4 regions of the Halomonas sp. DP5Y7-2 genome follow, and region 3 is predicted to be linked to each of the others. Evidence: predicted binding sites of a transcription regulator. Region 3 holds the regulator's gene; each other region holds the start of a gene.
The links. Region 3 encodes FNR, which switches genes on or off when oxygen is low (the NO sensors DNR and NnrR bind a similar motif). Its sites were predicted from a motif close to TTGATNTANATCAA; they were not measured.

Region 1 (5,996 bases), on a different contig from region 3:
CCGCATCGCCGCTACACTGCCGGCGTGGCAGCCGGTATCGGCTACCTGGTGCTGGGGACCCTGGGCGCTACCGTGGCCGCGCTGTTCGCTGCCTTGCCTGAGGGATTGATTGCGGTAGTGGCGGGACTGGCACTGATGGCCACCCTGGGTGGGGCGATGACCACCGCCTTTTCCGACGCTCGCCATCTGGACGCGGCGCTGGTGACCTTTGCGGTCACCGCCTCTCCCCTGACCCTGGCTGGGATTGGATCAGCCTTCTGGGGATTGATCGCTGGACTGGTCATCGTTGCCCTGGGGGCATGGCGCGCCTGAGAAGGACCCAGGCGCGTTACCAAGCTAGCTGGTGGTGGGCGCTGCTCCATGAGACGCCTCGTCACTGGCCATACGCACCATCGCTAGCGCCTCGTCCAGGGTCGCCACTTGCTCGACGCGCACCAGCTCATTGCTCAGGCTCACCGCGGTGCCGGCGCGTTCACTGATCAGCTGCTCCAGGCTCGCCAGATCACGGGCCTCGCCCATGGGCAATGCATCGACCGAGGTGGTGCTGGTACCGGGCAGGTAGATCGTGCCGTTGGAGAAATCTACCGCGTAGGCAATCACGCCAGGCACGATGAAGAACAGCAGGCCCACACCGTTGGCAACGGCCACCACCGGGTCGATACGTCCACTGATCTGCCCCTTGCGCTCCGGATGAAAGACGGTGCCGCAGCCGGCGAGTGAGGTCAGGGTAGTGGCCAGGACCAGGCCGGTAAGCAGACGGGGTGGACGTAACATGAACAACTTCCTTTGCAGTTTCTAGCGCGATGGTAACAAGGTCGATATCGCTGCCTGGGGCGGCCGTGGAGGCCATCCCGCCGCCTTGGCGACATCTTCCATGAGAAAACTCGCACGCATCCTAGCACGTTTTTCTGCACCACTTAGCTGACCTGGCCAACGCTGCGCAGCACTCCCGCTGTCGACTCCGCTGCGGCACGTAGATGCCGGTTCGCTCCCCGCCATCGGCCAGACCTTGCGCACGTCGACACCATTTATATCACTGCATGACTCTGTTTTGCCGCCGCGACAGCTTCACCGTACAATGCTCGACACTTTCGATGAGTGACATCGTCAACACACCACACTCTCCATTGCGAGCGTCGACCGATATCAGGCAGCGCCTGATCACCGGCAATAGAAGACTCTGCCGTATCCCTCGACGCTCTACGATCTATCGACTCGATGTGAAGGAATCTGCGGACCCATGCGCGCCACCGACCTGCTGATCAGTACCCTCAAGGAAACGCCTGCCGACGCCGAAGTCGTCAGCCACCAGCTGATGCTGCGTGCGGGCATGATCCGCCGTCTGACCTCTGGCCTGTACACCTGGCTGCCACTGGGCCTGCGCACTCTGCGCAAGGTGGAACGGGTCGTGCGCGAGGAAATGGATCGCGCCGGCGCCCAGGAGCTGCTGATGCCCGCCGTACAGCCTGCCGAGCTGTGGCAGGAGTCTGGCCGCTGGGAGCAGTATGGACCTGAGCTGCTGCGCCTCAAGGACCGGCATCAGCGCGACTACTGTGTCGGCCCGACCCATGAAGAAGTCATTACCGACCTGGTGCGCAAGGAAATTGCCAGCTACAAGCAGCTGCCCGCCAACTTCTACCAGATTCAGACCAAGTTCCGTGACGAGATTCGTCCGCGCTTCGGGGTCATGCGCTCGCGCGAGTTCATCATGAAGGACGCCTACTCTTTCCATCAGGACGAGGCGTCCCTCAAGGATACCTACCAGAAGATGTATGACGCCTATGTGCGCATCTTCACGCGGTTGGGTCTCGACTTCCGTCCGGTGATCGCCGATAACGGCTCCATCGGTGGCACCGGCTCCCACGAGTTCCATGTACTGGCCGACTCCGGCGAGGACGACATCGTGTTCTCCACCGAGTCCAGCTACGCCGCCAACATGGAGAAGGCTGAAGCGCTGCCGGCGCCGCTGGGCAGTGACGCCAGCCGTGCAGCGCCCAGCGAGGAGCTGCGCCTGGTCGACACCCCCAACGCCAAGACCATCGCCACCCTGGTGGAACAGCATGGCCTTGCCATCGAAAAGACCATCAAGACACTGATGGTCAAGGGCAGCGAAGGCGGTCTGGTGGCGCTGCTGGTGCGCGGCGACCACGAGCTCAACGAGGTCAAGGCCGAGCATCTGGAGCAGGTGGCCACTCCGCTGACCATGGCAAGCGAAGAAGAGATCCGTGCTGCAGTTGGCGCAGGGCCTGGCTCACTGGGACCGGTGGGACTCGACATGCCGATCGTGATCGACCGCAGCGTCGCGCTGATGAGCGACTTCGGCGCCGGTGCCAACGTCGACGGCAAGCACTACTTCGGCATCAACTGGGAGCGTGATGTGGCGCTGCCCCAGGTGGCCGACATCCGCAATGTGGTCGAAGGCGACCCCTCGCCGGACGGCAAGGGGGTACTGTCGATCAAGCGCGGTATCGAGGTCGGTCACGTGTTCCAGCTGGGCCGCAAGTACAGCGAAGCCATGAATGCCACCGTGCTCGGTGACGAAGGTCGTGCCATCCACCCGTGGATGGGCTGCTACGGCATTGGTGTGACCCGGGTGGTGGCTTCTGCCATCGAGCAGAACCACGACGACAACGGCATCATCTGGCCCGATGCGATCGCCCCCTTCCATGTGGCCATTGTGCCGATGAACGCACACAAGTCCCAACGCGTGCGCGAAACGGCCGATCGCCTGCATGACGAGCTCACCGCGGCAGGCTTCGACGTGCTGCTGGATGATCGTGATCTGCGTCCCGGCGTGCGCTTTGCCGACCAGGAGCTGATGGGCCTTCCCCATCGCCTGGTCGTGGGAGACCGTAGCCTGGACAAGGGCGAGCTTGAGTACAAGGGGCGCCGCGACAGTGACGCCACCATGGTGCCCGCCGACGCCATCGTCGACTTCCTCAAGCAGCGTATCGCCCTGTAACAGGGCCCTCAACGGTCCCGGGCGCTGAGGCGTCCGGGCCGTTGGTACAAGTCTGACCTGGCGGCGACGCGACAGCCGCAGGGCTGCTCATGCCGTGCTGTGAATCCTGCAGATAAAAAAAACCGGCCCCGAAGGGCCGGTTGAAAAAGGGGGATGACTCCCCCTCCCCTGACGCTGGTCAATGGCTGGGTTCTGTGCACATGAGACCCAACCTGTCTACGCGGAACCTATCGCTTGCGACGATGACTGTCGCGAATGACAAAGGCGATCCAGCCCGCCATGAAGACCACAGAAAGGGCGACAGCCCCCAGACCGAAGATCACTGCATCATCGAGATACATGGCCCTGCCCTCCCCTTGCTGTGTTGATGGTTCAAGCTTAGCCGCCCTCCTGATGAATTGTGCTGACCTGAGTCAAGGGTCCCTGTGCGACATTCGCCCGCCGCCATATCAGCCGTCGTCCATTCACGCGAAAGCCGCCCAAGGGCGGCTTTTTCTGGCGGTCGCGGACAGCGCAAGCGGTGGTCAGCCAGCGGCCTACAGCACCTTGCGATCTTCCACCGATGAGGCTTCGGTACCCGCGGGCAGTGGGTGCCCCTTCGCCAGTTCCGCGCGGGTCGCGTCGCGTACCTCCAGCACCTCGACCTGATAGCGCAGGGTCTGCCCCGCCAGTGGGTGATTGGTGTCGATCACCACCGTGGTGTCCTTCACCTCGACCACGGTGACGATCTGGGGACCGGCATCGCCGGGGGTCTGAAAACACATCCCAGGGCGCAATTCCGCCGCGGGGAACGCCTGACGCCCCACCTCACGGACCAGAGACTCATCCCTGCGTCCGTATGCTTCGTCAGGGGCCAGGGTGACATCGACACGAGAACCCGGCTCGGTCGCTTCGAGCGCTCGCTCGAGCCCCGCCATCAGGTTGTCGTGGCCGTGAAGGTATTCCAGTGGCTCGCCTCGCTGACGCGAGTCGTCGAGCACCTCACCGTGGCTATTACTGAGCACATAATGGAGCTGGGCCACTTTCTGAGGGGCAATCTTCATGATGCGTTCCTTTCGGAGATAAGTCTCAGTCCTGACGCTTCAAGGCGGCGACAGGCATTTCAAGGCGCTGTTGGCGATGCAGCATGTTGAGCAGCACGATGGCGCGCTCCTCTCCCTTGTGGCTATCGAACACTGCCTTCAGGTCCTTGAACGGACCGTCGGTGATTTCGACGCTCTCGCCGGCGCGGAAATACAGCTGCCCCGGACCTTCGTCCTTCTCTTGCCCGTGCCGACGCAACAGCTCGACCAGCTCGTCGCTGACCGGTACCGGCATCGACAGGCCGAAGGTGACGATCTTCAACACCCCCCGGGTCGAGCGAATGGGGCGCCAGTTGCTTTCGACCTGGTCGAGGCGAAGAAACAGGTAGTAAGGAAATAGTGGCTCTTCGACCCAGGTCAGCTTGTTGCGGCGCTTCTTCTGCACTTCAAGCACCGGATGGAAGAGTTCGTAGCCCTGATTGGCCAGATGCTGAGCGGCGCGAAAGGACTCTCCACCCTTGCACTGGATTACGTACCAGCGCGGCGTGGAATCGCCACCAGTGACCGTCTCGTTGATGCTGTGACTCATGTAACTCCTTCCGGGCACCCACCAGGCGGACAAGGATATGACCTGGGGGCCTGTCTTGGTCTCAGTTTCCGGCTCGCCACCGACGCGGCTTGTCGCGCGCCGCTGGTATCGTCCCTGCGGCTTTGCAACAATTCGCCGAGCAGCGCCGGGATACTGAGCGCATTTTACCATTCGGATCGCCGACCATCATGCAAGGAGGCTTTCACATGCCCACCCCTTCGGCCATGCGCCGCTGGATCGAGGCCCTTGGCGTCTATCTGCGGCCGCCTGTACTGGCCATGCTGTTTCTGGGCTTCTCTGCCGGCCTTCCGTTCCTGCTGGTGTTTTCCACCCTGACGACTTGGCTGCGCACCTCTGGCGTCGAGGTGGCAGCCATCGGCTTCTTCTCATGGATAGGACTGCTGTATTCGATAAAGTTCTTCTGGGCGCCTGTGGTCGACGCCTTTCGGTTGCCTCTGCTGACACGCTGGCTGGGCCAGCGACGCAGCTGGATGCTGGCCGGCCAGACGCTGATGATGGCCGGACTGGTGGGCCTATCAACGCTTGATCCTGCACAGCAACTTGGCAACGTGGCGCTATTCGCCCTGATGGTCGCCTTCGGTTCCGCCACCCAGGACATCGCCATCGACGCCTTTCGCATCGAGTCAGCGGAAGACGATGTGCAGGCAGCTATGGCCTCGACTTACATCATTGGCTATCGCGGTGGCCTGATCATGGCCGGCGCAGGAGCCTTGTACCTGGCCGACCTGGGCTCCTGGCAGCTGTCCTATCAGTGCATGGCCGCACTGACCGCCATTGGCATGATCACCGTGCTGCTGCGCCCCGAGCCTCCCCGCAAGCCCCTGGCACAGCGCCTCAGCGCAGAACCCAGGGTCAGGAGCTTCCTGCGTGCCAGCCAAGGCCAACCCGCCTGGTTCCGGCGCACCGGGGCCTGGCTGATCGGCTCGGTGGTCTGTCCTTTCCTGGATTTCTTCTCGCGCTTTGGGCTAGGTGCCCTGGGACTGCTGGTGTTCATCGGCATCTACCGCATCAGCGACTTGGCGATGGCATCGATGGCCTATCCGCTCTACGTTGATCTGGGCTTCAGTCTGGACACCATCGCCACCGTGACCAAGGTGTTTGGCGTGGTCATGAGCCTACTGGGGGGACTGCTCGGCGGGGTCCTGGTCGTGCGCTTCGGCATCGGACGCATCCTGGTGATAGGGGCTGCCGCCACCGTGCTCACCAACCTGATGTTCACCTGGCTCGCCATGAGCGGCGCTCAGAAAGAATTGCTGGTGCTGACCATCATGGGCGACAACCTTAGCAACGGTCTGGCCAGCGTGGTGTTCGTGGCGTTTCTTTCAAGCCTGACGTCTCGCGCTTACACGGCCACTCAATATGCGCTGTTCTCGTCACTGATGACCTTGCCTGGCAAGTTTCT
Region 2 (5,996 bases), on a different contig from region 3:
GGCAGACCGTGACAACTTTTTTGTGCTCATGGTCTTCCCCAACGAGAACGATGGAGTAAGGTTAGGGAGAACCGTAAGGATGAGGAGACGTCCATGGAACACCCGGATCACCCGTTCAGTGAATTGTTCGAACAGCTGGGACTGGCATCGGAACCCGAGGCGATCAAGCGCTTCATCGACCGCAACGCGCCAATCCCCGAGGATGTCGAGCTACCGGATGCCGCCTGCTGGAACGAAGGCCAAGCCGAGTTCCTGCGCGAAGCCATCGAGGCGGACGCGGACTGGGCCGAGGTCGTCGATCACCTGAATGCGTCGCTGCGCAAACCGTGACGCTCATCATCCGCGACATTCGGCCTTGGTAGCGGCCAGCGGGACAGCGATGGCGGTCATGGAACTGCCATCATCTGTCATTCATCCCAAAGGCACTGCTCCCGCAGAAGGGGCATGCCTGGGTGGTACTATCCCCTTCAACGAACTTGACTCGGCGCCCCTGTGAGCATGCTTTCTCCGGATATCGAAGCACGACTTGAAACTGCACAGCGACTGCCGTCGCTCCCCTCCGTCGTGGGTGAACTGCTGACATTGGCCAACGATCATGACGCCCCACTGACAGATTTTGTCGAGCTTGTCGCCAAGGACCCGGCCCTGTGCCTGCAGCTGCTCAAGCTGGCCAATTGTCCGTACTACCGCCGGGGCGGCAAACCACTAAGCTGTCATGCCGACGCCGTGGCGCGACTGGGTATCGATGGCACCCTGACCGCCCTGCTCGGCTTCACGCTGATTCGTGACGCCGTCCGCGGCCCCTTGAAGGACTACTGGCGCCAGACCCTGGCAACGACCCATCTGACCCGCGCCATTGCCACAGTGCTGCGGCCGGAACATGTCACGGAACTGACCACCCAGGCACTGCTTCAGGACATCGGGGTGCTGGTCCTGCACGGAGTCGATCCTGGCTATTTTGCGCTGATCGCCGAGGCCGACGAAAAGGGCCAGCGCCAGTCCATCGAGCGCGCGGCACTGGGCTGCACCCGCGAGCAGGCCTCACGCTGGCTGGTCGAACGCTGGCAGCTGCCCCACGCCGTGCTAGCAAGGCTCGAGGAAGATGTCGATAACGAGATGACGACCCATTGGCTGGACGTCTGCTGCCTGCGCCTGGCCAATGACCTATCCCGTCATTGCCTGGCAGGCGATAGCGCGGCGATCGATGCCAGTCTGCACCGATTCAGGCTGACCACGGGCCTGGCCGATGAGACGCAGCTGGTGCTGACCCGCCAGCTCGACGACGCCATGGGCACCCTCCCCGGCTTCCTGGCCGCACTGTTGTCACCAGAAGAGGACATTGAACGCCTGCTGCTCGCCGGGAAGCAGCAGCTGCATGGACTGACGCTCCACCTGGTCGAACAGCTGCATCATCGTGAAACCCAGCTGACCGCGCTCAAGCGTGACAACGAGGCCCTGGACGTAAAGGCGACCACGGATGCGCTGACGGGACTTGCCAACCGAGCCGCCCTGGAACAGCGCCTCGGCACCATGCTGCATGAGGCCTACTCCACGAATCGTCCACTGTCGCTTCTGTTTATCGATCTTGATCACTTCAAGCAGCTGAATGACCAGTATGGCCACCGCATCGGCGATATCGTGCTGGTCAACGTAGCCGCCACGCTGCGCGATGCCGTCAGGGCCAACGACCTTGCCGCGCGCTACGGTGGCGAAGAGTTCGTGATCGCCCTCGCAGGCACGCCAGCGTCCGGCGCACTTGAGGTCGCACGACGCATCGAGCAATGGCTGGCCCGACAACCGATGGCCAGCGTGGAACAGCGGCCGCTGCAGGTCACCGCATCGATCGGCGTGGCGCAGTGGCTACCCGAGATGCCGCGCACCGATGCAGCGGCTCTGATCGCCGCAGCCGACAAGCAGATGTACGGTGCCAAGGCATCAGGGCGCGCCCGCATCCAGCACGACAGCGAGGCCAGCGACCAGGGGGTCGAGGAACAGATCTGACGTCACAGGCGAGCCTCGACACGCTCGAGGATCTGGGCGCTGACCTTGCTGACCAGCGGCTTGGCGGCTCGGTTGACCGCCTTCTCGAGAAGGCGATTGCGTATCCGATAGTCGATGGTCAGGCTGACCCGGGTGCCCTCTTCCACGCGCTCAAGGTCATAGCGCCCTTCATTGCTGACCCCATCGACCGATTGCCACGCCAGCCGGTACGGTGCCGACTTCTCGGTCACCTGCACATCGAAGGTCCAGTCCATCGCCACCGCGTGAACGTGCCAGCGGTAACGATCATCTCCCAAGGCTTCGATCGAGGTGATCAGGTCGGAGTAGTCGGCGAAGTCCTCGACGTTCTCGAGCAGGGCGAACACCCGCTCCGGTGGCGCGGCGAGAACAGCGCTATGTTCAATGGTGGCCATGGCAGCATCCTGAGCCAGAAAGTCCCGGCGCCCGCTCAACCCGTGGCGCCACTTGAGCCCGAGGCTTTGTCCGAAAAGTCGACGTGCGAAGGTTAGACAAGGCAAAAAACGGTGAGAAAGCGCAGTTTACGAGGTGTAAATTAGCATTTTAAGTTGATTTTTAACGCCGTATCACCAAGCGCAGGCACTTTTCGTACAAGCCCCAGCATCAGGGTTGTACGTCTTCCTGTAAAGGTACGGCGCCCTGGCGAGCAGCGGGAAGAGCCCTCATCAGCAGCCCAAAGCCAAGAGCCTCCTGGCTGCGCGCCGCAGCGCTCAATGACTCGCCCTCCAACGCCAGGCGCACGCGGTGCCCGTCGCCAGGCGCCACCTCCAGGGGACGACCGCTGGACGACATCATGGCCTTGAGGGTAAAGCGCCGATTGCCGGTCGGCAGCATCAACTCCACCCCATCCCCGACTTCGAAGCGGTTCTTGACGGCCACCTCGAGCCACCCTTCACGCTCCATGCCCAGCACCTCTCCCACAAACTGCTGGTGCACGCCAATCGAGTGCCCACGCTCGTAGTTCTGGTACTCGTCGTGCACGTGACGGCGGTAGAAGCCTTCTGTATAGCCGCGATTGGCGAGGTTCTCGAGCTCATCCATCAGTCGCCTGTCGAACGGCCGTCCCGCCACGGCATCGTCGATGGCACGACGATAGACCTGGGCGGTGCGGGCAACGTAGTAGGGAGACTTGGTGCGCCCTTCGATCTTCAGCGAGCTGACGCCCATCTCGACTAGCCTTGCCACGTGCTGGACCGCTCTCAAGTCCTTGGAATTCATGATGTAGCTGCCGTGCTCGTCCTCATGGACCGGCATCAGCTCCCCCGAGCGCTGCGGGTCCTCGATCAACACCGACGGTTGAGCGCTGGTCGGCACCAGGTCGCCACAGTCATCCGTGGTGGCCGCGTGTGTCTGGTACTGCCAGCGGCAGGCGTTGGTGCAGGTCCCCTGGTTGGGGTCTCGACGATTGAAGTAACCGGACAACAGGCAGCGGCCTGAGTAGGCGATGCACAGCGCCCCGTGAACAAAGGTCTCGATGTCGAGACTCGGACACTCGGCGCGAATCTCGGCGATTTCCTCGAGGGACAGCTCCCGTGACAGGATGATCCGGGATATCCCCTGGGCCTGCCAGAACCGGGCCGCCGCGTGGTTGACCACGTTGGCCTGCACCGACAGGTGGATGGGCTGTTCGGGCCAGCGCTCCCGCACCATCATGATCAGGCCTGGATCGGACATGATCAGCGCGTCGGGTGACGCCTCGAAAATCGGCGCCATGTCATCGAGGTAGGTTCGCAGCTTGGCGTTATGCGGGGCGATGTTGGACGCCACGTAAAAGCGTTTGCCCCGGCTGCGGGCGTGTTCGATACCACGCAGCAGATTATCCAAGCCAAAGTCGTTGTTGCGCACCCGCAGCGAATAGCGGGGCTGGCCCGCGTAGACCGCATCCGCACCGTAGGCAAAGGCGAAACGCATATGGCGATAGGTGCCGGCCGGGGACAGCAGTTCAGGGGCATGCATGGTGGCGATTCTCATCAGGGGTGATGGTCAAGGCAACACGGCGGTGCGTATGTCTAGCCAGGCCTGGCTGGACATCCTGCTTCCTTCTAAAGCTCAGACACCACAGCTCAGACGCCGCAGCTTAGACATCACAGCTCAGACACCGCAGTGCGGGCCTGGCAGCATGCCATGCCAGGGAACGTGCGATATTGACGAGGCGCAAATGATCGGCATCAAAGGTGCCTGGCCTTGTTCCCCACCTTTCGGTACCCTATGCGGCGCCACAGGCAAGCGCTGGCGAGAGAATGCTCCAGCGCCGGCGTGTCTCGCTGACACTTGAGCCGCCTATGCACCTAAGCATTTAAGCCACTCAAGTCAGGCAGCGACATTGCCATGGCATCTAGCCGGACCGGACCCCGGCCCCTGGCGACAGCGAGTCGCCTCCCCCAAATTCTCCGACTCGAGATATTCAGCATGAGCCCTACTCCCGCCACCACCGTGGTGATCTACTCCGGTGGCATGGATTCCTATACCGTTCTTCATCGCGCCCTTCGCGAGGGCCTCAAGGTACATGCCCTGTCCTTCGACTACGGGCAGCGTCACGCCCGTGAACTCGAGGTGGCGCGGCAGGTGTGCCAGGAATTGAAGATTCCCCATCAAGTGGTCGACATCACCGCCATCCACGGCTTGATCGACAACTCCGCCTTGACCAATGCGGCCCGCGCCATGCCCGACGGGGACTACGCCGAGGACAACCTGAGTGCCACGGTGGTCCCGAACCGCAATATGGTGCTGCTTTCACTGGCCATCGCCAAGGCGGTGAATATTGGCGCCAGCCGCGTGGACTACGGGGCTCATGGTGGTGATCACGTGCTCTACCCCGACTGTCGCCCGGAATTCGTGCACAAGATGAACGACGTGGCCGCCATCGCCAACTTCTCCCCGGTGGCCATACATGCGCCCTACCTCAATGCCAGCAAGAGCGACATCCTCGCCGATGGGCTTGCCATGGGCCTGGACTACCGCCACACCTGGACCTGCTACGAGGGACGCCCACTGGCCTGTGGCCGCTGTGGCAGCTGCCGTGAGCGCCTCGCCGCCTTCGCGGCCCAGGGCGTCACGGATCCACTAGCCTATGCTGCTGTAGCAGAAGACGCCCAACCGGCGGTTGGAGCCACGCAGGATGTATAGCGTCAAGGAAGCCTTCTATACCTTGCAGGGCGAAGGCGTACAGGCCGGGCGGGCTAGCGTGTTCTGTCGCTTTACTGGCTGCAACCTGTGGTCCGGTCGTGAGCAGGACCGCGCGAGCGCACAGTGCCACTTCTGCGATACCGATTTCGTTGGCACGGACGGTCAGAACGGTGGGAAATTTTCCACTGCAGAGGCGCTGACCGCTCACCTCGCCTCACTCTGGCCCCACAGCGATTCCCGAGTCATTCCCTACGTGGTGTTTACCGGAGGGGAGCCCTTGCTGCAGCTCGACACACCGCTGATCGAGGCCATGCACAGGGCGGGCTTCGAGATCGGCGTCGAAACCAACGGCACGCTTCCGGCCCCGGCGGGCATCGACTGGCTGTGCGTCAGTCCCAAGGGCGCCGCCCCGCTGGCGCAGCGCCATGGTGACGAGCTGAAGCTGGTCTTTCCCCAGGCCGAGGCGCCGCCGGAGGCCTTTGAAGCGATGCAGTTCGATCACTTTCTGCTGCAGCCAATGGACACCTCGCTGGTCGCCAGCGATGCGCCTGCCACGCCACTGCAAGCCACCGTCGCCCACTGCATGGCTCATCCACGCTGGCGGCTGTCGCTGCAAACCCACAAGATCGCAGGAATCGACTGATGGCACTCTTTGTACGACGACTGACGCACCTCGACGTGTCGCTGTGGTGCCCGGACCGTGGTCTGATCGGGGCCAGCTGGCAAGTGGATGCCACCCTCGACGGTGAATTGGGTGAGGATGGCATGCTGTTCGACTTCGGCGAGGTCAAACCATGGATCAAGTCGCGCCTTGATGGCGGTGCCGACCATACACTGCTGGTGCCTACGCA
Region 3 (5,996 bases):
AGCGTCGAGGCATCGCCTCAGGGAAAACTGACCTGGCGTCAGTGGTTTCGTTTAGGAGAGTACCCCATGCTGCGAGCGATCAGACGTGCGGCCGACCGCCGTCGTCAAGCCGATGGCGATTTTGCCTGGCTTTTCAATCCCTACACCGGTGATGAGTTGGTGTCCATCGACTGCGAGACCACCGGCCTGGATACGCGTCGCGCCGAACTGGTGTCGATTGCGGCAGTGCGGATCCACGATGGGCGCGTGTTGACCAGCGAGTCGCTTGATCTGCGGCTGGAGCCCCCGGCCAGCCTGGATGGTGATTCCATCAAGATTCACCGCCTGCGTGGGGTCGATCTTGAGGGTGGGATGCCGGTGCGTGATGCCCTCGAGACGCTGCTGGAATTCATCGGCAACCGTCCGCTGGTGGGGTGGTGCATCGACTTTGACCTGGCCATGCTCGATCGCTATCTCAAGGCGGAGTTTGGCTTCTCGTTGCCTAACGCCACCATCGATGTGGCGCAGCAGTACCGCAAGCGGATGCGGCGCAGCCACCCCGAACTTGAGCTGCAGCCGACTTTCGAACAATTGGCAGAGCGCCTGGGAGTGCCGATCATGGGACGGCATACCGCATTGGGTGATGCCGTCACTACGGCACTGATGCATTTGCGGCTGGACGCCGACGCGCTGGCCGAGTCGTCTCGATGATGCCATCCACGCCGCTGTCACCACGCGTGACCTGGGACGAGCGGCGTGTCAGGTGCCGTAACAGTCACCGTAATGGGGAGATCTTTGCATGAGCCTTCATGGTCTGATGATGTTGCTTGAGCCGACGTTGCTATCGCTTGGCCTGTTGGCTGTGATGGTGGCTTACTGCCAGTACTATCGCCGCACCCGTGACCTGTGGGGGATGGTCAAGTTCTGGGAGAAGCGTCTGACGCTGACGGTGAGTGAGCACGCCTGGCAACGCTTCGGCATCTTGCTGCTGTTGCTTGGTGTGGTGGCGCGCTATCTGCTGGCACTACAAGTCGTCTAGCCACAGGTCGTCTTGTCACAGGGCGGCTAATCAAAAGCACCTTGGCCCAGGACATGCGGTTGTGAACCAGCGTAATCGCAGGGGTGAGTGGTTGCTGACTTCTTCGCCTGTGGCGGACGTGAGTGATAGACTAGCGGGTCTTCATTTTCAGCCGTGATGTGCCCTGCCCATGTCTGCTCAGCCCGCTTCCGCCTCCCTGTTTGATCCCCGTGTCCTCGACCGTCGTGATGCCGCGTCCCCGGCAGCTGACGACGAGCGCGCCCAGGCCAAGGCCAAGCGCGAGTTCAACAAGCTGCAGAAGCGTCTGCGGCGTCAGACCGGCAACGCCATCATCGATTACGGCATGATTCAGGAAGGCGACAAGGTCATGGTATGCCTGTCCGGCGGCAAGGACAGCTACACCATGCTCGAGATTCTCCGCAGCCTGCAGCGCAATGCGCCGGTGAACTTCTCCCTGGTGGCGGTCAACCTCGACCAAAAGCAGCCCGGCTTTCCCGAGCACGTGCTACCGGACTACCTGGACAGCATTGGCGTGGACTACCACATCCTCGAGCGTGACACCTACTCGGTGGTGAAGGAAAAGACCCCCGAGGGCAAGACCACCTGCGCGCTGTGCTCGCGACTGCGCCGAGGGTCGCTGTACGGTTTTGCGGAAGAGATCGGTGCGACCAAGATTGCCCTGGGACACCACCGCGAGGATATTCTCGAGACGCTGTTCCTCAACATGTTCTTCGGGGGAAGTCTCAAGGCCATGCCGCCCAAGCTGCTGTCCGATGATGGCAAGAACATTGTCATCCGGCCGCTGGCGTACTGCCGCGAGGCGGACATCCAGGCCTACAGCGATGCCATGGCCTTTCCGATCATTCCCTGCAACCTCTGCGGTTCGCAGCCCAACCTGCAGCGCCAGGTGGTGAAGGAAATGCTGGCAGAGTGGGAGGCCAAGCACCCAGGGCGCCTGGAGAGCATGTTCAAGGCCGTGACCAACGTGGCACCCTCGCAGCTGGCGGACCGGGAGCTGTTCGACTTTGAAGGTCTGGAGGCCGTGCAGGCGCATCGCCAGGCTCGGCGTATTGATATCGTTGACGCCGACTAAGCTCGCCTGAACAAGCCCAGCTGAAGAGCCCCTGCTGAACATGCCTTGCTGAAAAGGCACTGCTGAAGCGCGAAGCGAGCTAGGGCTACATCACGCAGTGGCCCTCTTCAATGTCTGAACGCTCGTCCCGATAAGATAGCAAGAGGCCGCATCCTGGGATGCGGCCTCTTTTGTTGATGGAGTCGGTATATCGTCGCCCTACCTAGGGGGGCTGGGCTCGTGGCGTGGCACGACGTCTATCGGTCGCTGTCGGCCGCAGGCCCTGTCAGCGCCGCGGATCAGCTGGCGTCGGTGTCAGCCAGGTTCGACAGTGAGGCGAGGTCCAGGATATTGACCTCCCGTCCAGAGACGGCCACCAGGTCCTGCTGTTGAAAGCGCCCCAGAATGCGGCTGACCGTTTCGACGGCTAGTCCCAGGTGGTTGCCGATATCTGCCCGGGACATGGACAGGCGGAAGCTGAACGGCGAGTAGCCGCGGCGGCGGAAACGGTCCGACAGTCCGAGGAAGAAGCAGGCCAGTCGTTGGTCAGCGGTCTTGCGCGACAGCAGCTGCATCATGCGGCGATCCTCGCGCAGCTCCTTGCTGAGGGTGCGGAACAGTTGCGCGCGTAGTTCCGGCAGCGTTTGGGTCAGGGCGTCAAGGCGATCGAAGGGAATCTCACATACGGTCGTGGTCTCGAGTGCCACCACGCTGCCGGGGTATCTGCCGTCGTCGATGCCGTCCAGGCCGACCAGTTCACTGGGCAAGAAGAAGTTGGTCAGCTGCGCTTCGCCACTACCTTCGGTGGTGATCTGCTTGAGGCTACCGGAGCGAACCGTGAAGACGCTCGTGAAGCGATCTCCCTGCTCGACCAGGCGAGTGCCCTTCTTGATCGGAGGATGACGGCGGATAATGGAATCGAAGCGCTCGAGGTCAGCGGTCTCCAGCGACAACGGAAGGCACAGGGAGCTCAAGCTGCAGGACTCGCAACGAGTCTCGTGTAGCATGGGGCGCCGTCGATCTTGGGCCGATGGACTCATTCGCAGCTCCTGTGGGTCTGGGGTTTATGATGAGCAAAGCATGTAGGAAACTGGCTTTCCCTTGCTGCATGCTATTGTCGCTATTCTACACACAGATATTAGGCCAAAGGAGCATATACCTCTTTTGCCTCAATAATCTGGCGGCGATATGATAATCGTCAATTTCCTACAATTTGTAGGATATTCCACACAGCTAAACCGACAATCATGCCCGCTGCCATAAATCGTGTGGCAGGGTGTGCCAGCAAACTCTGCAGCTGACGCGCAGCAATCCCTGTTGTCACCAGTGCCGGTAGCGTCCCCAGGCCAAAGCAGAGCATGAGTAGTGCTCCACGGGCAGGGTCTGCGATGGCCATGCTCCATGCCAGCATGGAATACACCAGGCCACAGGGCAGCCAGCCCCAGATGGCCCCGAGTGCAACCGCCTGAGGTAGCTTGACCACTGGCAACAGGCGACGTCCTGCTGGCTCCAGGTACCTCCACAGGCGCTGGCCCAATGCCTCCAGCCAGCGTAGCCCTTTCCACAGGTTGGCAATGTAAAGCGCCATCGTGATCAGCATCAGGCTGGCAACCACCTGCAGCAGGTCCCGCATGCCCGGTGCCAGCGCCACCACAGAGCCTAGGCTTGCGACCATAGCGCCTGCCAGGCAGTAGCTGAACAGACGTCCCGAGTTGTAGCCAAGTAGTAAAATTCCTACACGAACAGGGTGGCGCATGCTCGGGGGAATGGCAAAGGTCAGGGCGCTCATTATACCGCCGCACATGCCGATGCAATGTGCTCCGCCAAGCAGCCCGAAGACAAAAGCCGCCATCGCGGGCGGCAGGTCTAGACCTACTGGGTTCATGCGTTCTGCTCAGGATCCAGGGGGTGGCGTGGAATCATGTTCGTCGGCTGTTGTGTCATCGACCGGTGTCTCTTTTGCCGGCTTTCTGGATGGGTTCGATGTCGGCGGGTCTTCGTCCTCGAACAGGATGCGATAGGCAGGACCCTCCAGATCGTCGAATTGATCGTTGCGGACCGCCCAGAAAAACGCCCATACCGCCAGACTCAACAGGATCAGCGACAGCGGTATCAACAGATAGAGAATGTTCATTGAGCATGCGCCGCTACGGCAAGACGTGAGGGTGATGGCGGCGCCGCGCGTCTCAGGCGAAGGGCATTGCCTATGACCAGCAGCGAGCTGATCGACATGCCGATGGCGGCGAGCCACGGAGGCACGAAGCCCAACGCGGCGGCGGGCAGCGCGACGACGTTGTAGAGCACTGACCAGGCGAGGTTCTGGCGAATGATGCGGCGCGTCTGGCGTGCGCTATGGATAGCCTGGACGATACGCTCCAGCGGCTCGCCGAGCAAGATCAGGTCGGCGCGAGTGCGTGTCAGGTCACTGGCGCCAGCAACGGCAATGGCGAGATCCGCCCCGGCCAGAACGGGCACATCGTTGATGCCATCTCCCACCATGGCAACGACCTCTCCCGCTTGCTGACGCTTGCGGACCAATGTGAGCTTGTCCTCGGGACTGGCGTTGCCGTGCCACTGCGCTACCCCCAGCTGATCGGCCAGGGGCTGAACGTTGCCGGGGCGATCGCCGGACAGGATCTCGATCTCGATACCCGCTTCGCGGATAGCCGCAAGGGTCATGGCGGCGTCTGTGCGGGGCTGGTCGTGTAGCTGGAACCAGGCGACAGCCTGCCCCTCGCATGCCAGCAGCAGCCACAGGCCGTCGCCTGGTATGTCGAGGGGGGGCTGGCTGGCCAGGGCAAAGTCCGGGCGTCCAAGGCGCCAACACTGCCCAGCCACGTAACCTTCCACGCCCTGACCGGGGACGTTGCGAATGTCGCTGGCCGTGACTCGGGCGTCGCGCCAGGGCCGGAAGGCATGGGCGACCGGGTGCTCCGAGCCGACTTCCAACGCAGCGGCCAGCTGACGAGGGTCGATGTCTGCAAGGCAGTCTGCCGTGAGGCGTCGGTGCTCGGCCAGGCGCAGCTGACCTCGAGTCAAGGTGCCGGTCTTGTCAAAGATGATGCGGTCGAGGCGGGCCAGGGTTTCCAGCGCATCGGCGCGAGCGACCAGCACGCCGGCGCGACGCAGACGCCCGTGGGCGACGGTCAAGGCGGTAGGCGTGGCCAGTGCCAAGGCGCAGGGACAGGTGACGACAAGTACCGACAGAGTGACCCACAGGCTGCGACTGGGGTCGATCCACCACCAGGCCATGGCGACCAGGGTGGTGATGATCAGCAGATTCAGGACAAAGCGGTGAGACACCTGCTCTGCCACCTTGGCGATACGCGGGCGATGGGCAAAGGCTCGGTCGGTAAGGTCAAGGATGCCAGCTGCGCGGGTCGCGTCCCCGACACGCAGGACGTCGAGCTCCACCGGGCTGTCGATGCACAGCGTGCCAGCGTGAACGATATCGCCCTGTCGTCGTAGTGAGGGCAGCGACTCACCGGTCAGCAGCGACTCGTCGATCTGTGCCACGCCTGATGTCAGGACGCCGTCAGCCGGAATCAGTGAGCCAGGACTGACGCGCACGCGATCACCCGGTTCGAGCTTGCTGGCGGGAATGACCCGTTCGTCGCCATTGGCCTCGACGCGCACTGCAGCGCTGGGCAAGGCGCTGGCCAGAACGTTGCCCTGGCGCCCGTAGTGGGCGCGGGCGCGGGATTCCAGGTAGCGACCGAACAGCAGGAAGAAGGTGAACATGCTGACCGAATCGAAGTAGCGATCTCCCGATTGGCTGACCACCGACCAGCAGCTCGCCAGGTAGGCGCCACCGATGGCCAGGGAGACGGGAACATCCATGCCGAGTATGCGCGAGCGTACGTCCCGCAAGGCGCCCAGGAAGAACGGTTGAGCGGCATACAGCAC
Region 4 (5,996 bases), on a different contig from region 3:
TGGTGCCCATTCTGTTGAGCTATCTGCCGCTGACGCTAGGCATGGCATTGGCTGGAATGGTGCTGGCCCTGGCCCTTGCCAGTCTGCTGGCGGTGGTTCGGGTCCTCAAGATACCGGTGCTCAATGGATTGACGCTGTGGTTTATCTCGTTCTTTCGAGGTACGCCGCTGCTGGTGCAGCTTTTCCTGTTCTATTACGGGCTGCCCCAAGCGCTGTCCTTTCTAACCGCTATTGATGGCATTACCGCGACCATCATGGGGCTGACCCTGCATTTTTCCGCGTATATGGCAGAGTCCATACGTGCCGCCATTGTCGGCGTCGACCGCAGCCAGACCGAAGCCGCGCTGTCGATAGGCATGACCAATGGACAGCTGATGCGTCGGATCGTGTTGCCCCAGGCAACTCGCATCGCCGTGCCGACGTTGATGAACTATTTCATCGACATGATCAAGGCGACCTCGCTGGCGTTTACCCTCGGCGTTACCGAGCTGATGGGAGCCACCCAGAAAGAGGCGGCGGGCAGTTTTCTCTACTTCGAAGCCTTTATCACCGTCGCGCTGATTTATTGGGCCATCGTGGAGGCGCTGGCGTGGCTGCAGCGACGTCTCGAATACCGACTCAATGAGGCCTATCGGCGATGATCAAGATAGAACAGCTAAGCAAGCGCTTCGGTGATACGCGAGTGCTTGATGGCATCGACCTGAACATCGAGCAGGGCGAGATTATCGTGGTCATCGGGCCGTCCGGTACCGGCAAGTCGACCTTGCTGCGATGCCTCAACTTTCTTGAGCGGCCTGATGGCGGACGCCTTACCCTGGGCTCGCTGAGCCTGGACCTGGCATCTGCCAGCAAGTCCTCCATCCTGGAAGTTCGACGCAGGACTGCCTTCGTCTTTCAGAACTACGCGCTGTTCGCCAACAAGACTGCCCTGGAGAACATCGCGGAGGGCTTGATTGTCGTCAACCGCTGGCCCAAGGCCAAGGCCCACGCCCGTGCCCGCGAGATTCTCGAGCGCATCGGCATGGCGGACAAGGCGGATGCCTATCCGGCATCGCTTTCTGGAGGGCAGCAGCAGCGCGTGGGTATTGGCCGTGCCATGGCCGCCCAGGCAGAGGTCATTCTGTTCGATGAACCGACCTCGTCACTGGACCCTGAATGGGTAGATGAAGTGCTCGCACTGATGAAGCAGCTGGCCCGGGAGCGACAGACCATGCTGGTGGTGACCCACGAGATGGCATTCGCGAGGGACGTGGCCGATCGTGTGGTGTTCATGGAAGGTGGGCGCATTATCGAGCAGGGGCCACCCTCGGTGCTGTTTACATCGCCCCAGGATCCGCGGACCCGCGATTTTCTACGCAAGGTGCTGCCTGCGGATGACGCACTCTCGCCCGGCTAGGGCGGGTCGGTCCGTTGGCTTCAGAGCCCCATCCTTATTCATTTTTAACGACAGGGAGGCTGCATGCCGACCGAACCCACTGTACATGATGATCTTGCCGCAGCCCTGAGGGAGCTTCAGGCCACCATGAAGGCCGCCAACATGTGGCGCATGGACAAGCCTGAGCCGGCGGCATTCAACAGTCAGCAGCCGTTTTGTATCGACACCATGTCACTGCCCCAATGGCTGCGCTTTGTGTTCATTGCACGCCTTGAGGTGCTGGTAGATCAACAGGCAGCGCTGCCCGCCAGCTGTGATGTCGCTCCTGCGGTAGATGCCTATCTGATTCAGGAAGGGGCCAGCGCTCAGGATCGCGTGTTGCTGCGCAAGGTGGTGGAAGACATTGACCGTTTGATCACCGACAACTGAGACCGCACCAGCCTCGGCAGAGCGCGTATCGCCGGTGCGCACCGTGATGCGGATACTGTTCTAGATAGTGTTCTAGATAGTGTTTTAGGTAGTGGTCTAGAGAGTGTGCAGTAGGTCAGCCGACGCTGTCATGAACACTCACGCGAAGATGATAAGGAGCGTAACGTGCCCTGGTACTTTGCCTACGGCAGTAACATGAACCTTGCACGGGTCGACGCCCGTATCGGAGAAACGCGACGCGTGCTGCCTGCGACCCTTGAGGAATACGCACTGCGTTTCAACAAGGCTTCGAAAGTACCGGGGATCGCCCACGCCAATGTGGTGCCCGCCGCTGGCAAGCGCGTTGAAGGGGCTCTGTTCGAGCTGATGGTGCCTGAGCAGATCGCGTCCATGGATCCCTTCGAAGGCTATCCCCATGAATACACGCGCCAGCGCTTGCCACTGCAGACCGCCGAGGGGGTCATCGATGCCTGGGTGTATATCGCCAGCGCCGAGCGCCAGGGGGAGGGGCTCAAGCCCGCCCGCGAGTACCTCGAGCACCTGCTGGCCGGTCGTGACTTCCTGAGCGAGGGCTACCACCAGGCGTTGGCAGCGGTGGAGGCCGTCGAGCACCTCGATGATGCCACCCTGGGGCGGTTGGGACTTTCTCGCCACCATCCCCGCTAGAGCCGCTGCCTCGCTCGAGCCTCACGCAGGCTCAGCCACTGGCATCGACAGCACAGCGCCCGCGCCTGCCTGGCAGGAGCGGGCGCTGCATGTATGCGGACGTGCTCTGGATCAGAAGCGGTAGCTGATACCGGCCATGATCACGTAGGGGTCCACCTCGATTTCGCCGATGTCCTCGCCGTTGAGATCGACGTCGCTGTCGATATCCAGGTACCACACCGCCATGTTGGCCGCCCAGTGATCGTCGATCAGCAGGTCCAGGCCCGCCTGGCCAGCCCAGCCCCAAGACTCTTCCAGGTCCAGGTCAGCACCCTGAAGGTCGATGTCTTCATCAGAGAAGTGGGTGTAGTTGACACCGATGCCGGCATAGGGCTGGACACGGGAAGCGGTGCCACCGAAGGGATAGTATTGCACGGTCAGAGTCGGCGGCAGATGCTCGACGCTCGCGCCAATATCGTTGCCACCCACGTTCAGGTCCACGTCGTGTTCGAAGGGCTCGGCGGCCAGCAGTTCGACGCCAAACTTGTCGTGGAAGCGGTAGCCGAGGGTGAAGGCAAAACCGTTGTCGTCATGGACATCGGTGTCCATGGTGCCGCCCATCAAGGAACCGTTGTCGGAGTCAGGCTTGACCTTGGCCACACCGACGCGTGTATAGAAGTCGCCCTTGCCATAGTCGGCAAGCGCTTGTGTGCTGACGAGGGCAGCGGAGCCAAGGGTGGCAATCAGTGCGGTAGTGACCAGGGGATGGCGCATGCAGTTCTCCTTGCGTACTGGCGAATGGGCGGACCCGATGTAAGCCAGTCTATGCTGTAGTGAGAATGCAGTTATTGACCTGCCTCAATACCTCTTTCGGTTCATGCCAATGGATTGGCCAACGAAAACGGCGCCTGGAAAGCCAGGCGCCGTCGTGTCAGCGATCGATGGAAATCAGACGCTGTCTTTCAATTACTTCTGGTTAGAAGCGGTAGGTGACGCCTGCACCGATGGTCATCGGATCGATTTCGGCTTCGCCGACGTCGCTGCCATTCACTTCGATATCGGAGTCGACGTCAGCGTAGCGTGCGTAGGTGCCCACCAGCAGGTTGTCAGTGACGCTCAGGTCAAGACCAACCTGTGCGGCTGCGCCATAGGAGCTATCCAATTCGGCGTTGAAGCTCTCGTCCGAGAAGTGGGTGTAGTTCATGCCCACGCCAACGTAGGGGTGAACACGGGCGTTTTCGACGCCACCCAGCGGGTAGTAGTTGAGCATCAGGTTGACCGGGGTGCGGTCCACGCTACCAATGTTGCCGCCGCCTACAGCAATATCATGCTCCATGGCTTCGGAGCCGTTCAGCTCGACGCCGAACTTGTCGTGGAACAGGTAACCTGCGCCATAGGCAAATCCGTTCTCTTCGGAGACATCAATGTCCTGACCGGCGATGTCACCATTGTCTGAAGTGGGATCGGCCTTCTCAAAGCCACCGCGCACGTAGAAGTCACCAGCCTGGTAGGCCATGGCGGACTGCGCAGCAAAAGCAGTGGTGGCGAGAAGAGCAGCGGTTCCCATCAGTCGTGTCATTTTCATGGTGGACCTCCTTGATGATCCTATGGCTTCGAAAGGTGAAGCTATGTTGTACAGGGCACAGTTTACGAACAGTGTTTCTAAATGTCTTGTAGAAATAAATAATCGAGTCGATAGGGGTAACTAGCGAAAAACTATGGAACTAACGAGCTGGCACCGTGTCACTGAATCAAATCTGTACAACTTTTTTGCACATTTGGGGTGTGTGGCGGGCCAAACAGCGGAGTGCCACGAGACAAAAGCTGAGTCTACGGCGCAGGAGCGACGGCCCGAGGGGCAAGCGCTAGAGGCCAGGGGCCAGGGGCCAGGGGCTAGAGGCCAGGTGCCAGGAGCCAGAAGGCCAGGGACTGGAAGGCTAGGGGACGGCAGTGAGAAAGCCAACACGGGGCGGTCACTTGCCCTGGACGACGCCTCAGGCGAGCAGGGGACAGCTGGGCAATGGCAACGGGTGGTCCACGCGAAACCTCGCTGAACGGACGGAAATCGTCTTCACTGTGAGGTAATCATCTACCAATGGCGGGGGCGGCATTGTGATCAGACGTAACCGAAGCCGGTGGCTGGGCGTCTCCAACGTGCCCTGGGGGATGGCAGCCTTGGCGCTGGGCGCCTCTGCCTTGCTGGCGGTGTGGCTGCTGCTAGAGCCCTGGCTGATCAGTGGTCTGACACTGCCTGCTCGTGTGTTGATGGTGGGGCTAGGGCTTTGGGTAGTCGGCGTCGGCTTGGCACTGCCATTGTGCTACCCGTTGGTCACAGCGCCCCCTGTCGGCGCGTCTCGCATGCTCATGTGGCTGCGAAGAGCAAGCGCCGTGCCCTGGTACCCCTTGGCCCTGGCGACCTTCGTCACCTTGTTGTTGGCCCGTTACATTGGCGTGATATAAGGGCATCCGAGTGATGCAACGGCCGAGGCGCAGTGACCTGTGAGCAGTGACCAGTGACAGGCCAAATACCGCCCCATATGAGAAGGCCGTCCCATATGCAGAAGGCCGCCCATCTGGGCGGCCTTCTGCGTGACGGCTGTCATTCAGCGCTTATGCATCTTCCAGTGTATCGAACTCTTCGGTGATCTCGCGGCTAGGCTCCTGAGTGGCAAGACTGACCACCACGATGGCGATGTAGGCAAAGATCACGCCCGGTACGATTTCATACAGATCAAACAGGCCACCTGACAGTTCAGCCCAGGCCACGACGGTGACGCCGCCGACCACAATGCCGGCCAGGGCGCCCCACTGGTTCATGCGGCGCCAGTACAGCGACATGATCAGGGCAGGACCGAAGGCGGCACCGAAACCTGCCCAGGCATAAGACACCAGACCCAGTACGGTGGAGTCAGGGTTCATGGCCAGCAGGTAGGCGACGATGGCGATACCCACGACAGCCAGGCGTCCCACCCAGACCAGCTCTGATTGGCTGGCATCGGGGCGGAACAGCGCCTTGTAGAAGTCGTCGGTCAGGGCAGAGGAGGACACCAGCAGCTGCGAATCCGCGGTGGACATCACCGCCGCCAGAATGGCTGCCAGCAGAACGCCTGCGACCAGAGGGTGGAAGATGGCGTTGACCATCACCATGAAGATGGTCTCACCGTCACCCAGGTCACGGGTCATGTAGACCAGGCCCAGCAGGCCCACGGCCATGGCGCAGACCAGGCACAGTCCTGACCAGGTCACCGCGATGCGGCGCGCGGTGGGAATGTCCGCTTCGGAGCGAATGGCGGCAAAGCGCGCCAGAATGTGGGGCTGACCGAAGTAGCCAAGGCCCCAGGCCAAGGAGCTGATGATGCCGATGGCACTGAGAGTTTCGCCGGTGGAAGCATCGACGAACCAGCTCAGCATGTCGGGGTTCTCTGCCAGGATCTGCTGGCCGCTGGCACCGAGCCCGCCCAGCTCAGTCAAGGCGATGACCGGAACGATCAGCAGCGCTGCGGCCATCATCAGGCCCTGAATAAGGTCCGTCCAGGATACCGCCAGG

Region 1: the regulator FNR is predicted to act here: its motif matches at 3,366-3,379, upstream of ccoM (cytochrome c oxidase subunit CcoM).
Region 2: the regulator FNR is predicted to act here: its motif matches at 4,178-4,191, upstream of yegQ (tRNA 5-hydroxyuridine modification protein YegQ).
Region 4: the regulator FNR is predicted to act here: its motif matches at 3,298-3,311, upstream of KUW18_RS12050 (OmpW/AlkL family protein).

The regions. Positions count from the first base shown of each region.
Region 1 is NZ_JAHVHY010000006.1:265,134-271,129, reverse strand. It holds gene KUW18_RS13395 (benzoate/H(+) symporter BenE family transporter) at 1-312, shown strand, start outside; gene KUW18_RS13390 (hypothetical protein) at 337-774, opposite strand; gene KUW18_RS13385 (proline--tRNA ligase) at 1,241-2,962, shown strand; gene ccoM (cytochrome c oxidase subunit CcoM) at 3,190-3,303, opposite strand; gene KUW18_RS13380 (peptidylprolyl isomerase) at 3,499-4,005, opposite strand; gene rfaH (transcription/translation regulatory transformer protein RfaH) at 4,031-4,573, opposite strand; gene KUW18_RS13370 (AmpG family muropeptide MFS transporter) at 4,780-5,996, shown strand, end outside.
Region 2 is NZ_JAHVHY010000011.1:77,768-83,763, forward strand. It holds gene KUW18_RS19050 (DUF2789 domain-containing protein) at 94-330, shown strand; gene KUW18_RS19055 (GGDEF domain-containing protein) at 499-2,001, shown strand; gene KUW18_RS19060 (SRPBCC family protein) at 2,004-2,414, opposite strand; gene yegQ (tRNA 5-hydroxyuridine modification protein YegQ) at 2,623-3,975, opposite strand; gene queC (7-cyano-7-deazaguanine synthase QueC) at 4,429-5,145, shown strand; gene queE (7-carboxy-7-deazaguanine synthase) at 5,138-5,788, shown strand; gene KUW18_RS19080 (6-carboxytetrahydropterin synthase) at 5,788-5,996, shown strand, end outside.
Region 3 is NZ_JAHVHY010000004.1:261,905-267,900, forward strand. It holds gene KUW18_RS07890 (DUF294 nucleotidyltransferase-like domain-containing protein) at 1-1, shown strand, start outside; gene KUW18_RS07895 (3'-5' exonuclease) at 67-690, shown strand; gene KUW18_RS07900 (hypothetical protein) at 779-1,018, shown strand; gene ttcA (tRNA 2-thiocytidine(32) synthetase TtcA) at 1,188-2,111, shown strand; gene fnr (fumarate/nitrate reduction transcriptional regulator Fnr) at 2,390-3,130, opposite strand; gene KUW18_RS07915 (sulfite exporter TauE/SafE family protein) at 3,289-3,975, opposite strand; gene ccoS (cbb3-type cytochrome oxidase assembly protein CcoS) at 3,985-4,224, opposite strand; gene KUW18_RS07925 (heavy metal translocating P-type ATPase) at 4,221-5,996, opposite strand, start outside.
Region 4 is NZ_JAHVHY010000005.1:490,274-496,269, reverse strand. It holds gene KUW18_RS12070 (amino acid ABC transporter permease) at 1-641, shown strand, start outside; gene KUW18_RS12065 (amino acid ABC transporter ATP-binding protein) at 638-1,396, shown strand; gene KUW18_RS12060 (YqcC family protein) at 1,460-1,804, shown strand; gene KUW18_RS12055 (gamma-glutamylcyclotransferase family protein) at 1,970-2,470, shown strand; gene KUW18_RS12050 (OmpW/AlkL family protein) at 2,582-3,223, opposite strand; gene KUW18_RS12045 (OmpW/AlkL family protein) at 3,426-4,034, opposite strand; gene KUW18_RS12040 (hypothetical protein) at 4,562-4,909, shown strand; gene putP (sodium/proline symporter PutP) at 5,060-5,996, opposite strand, start outside.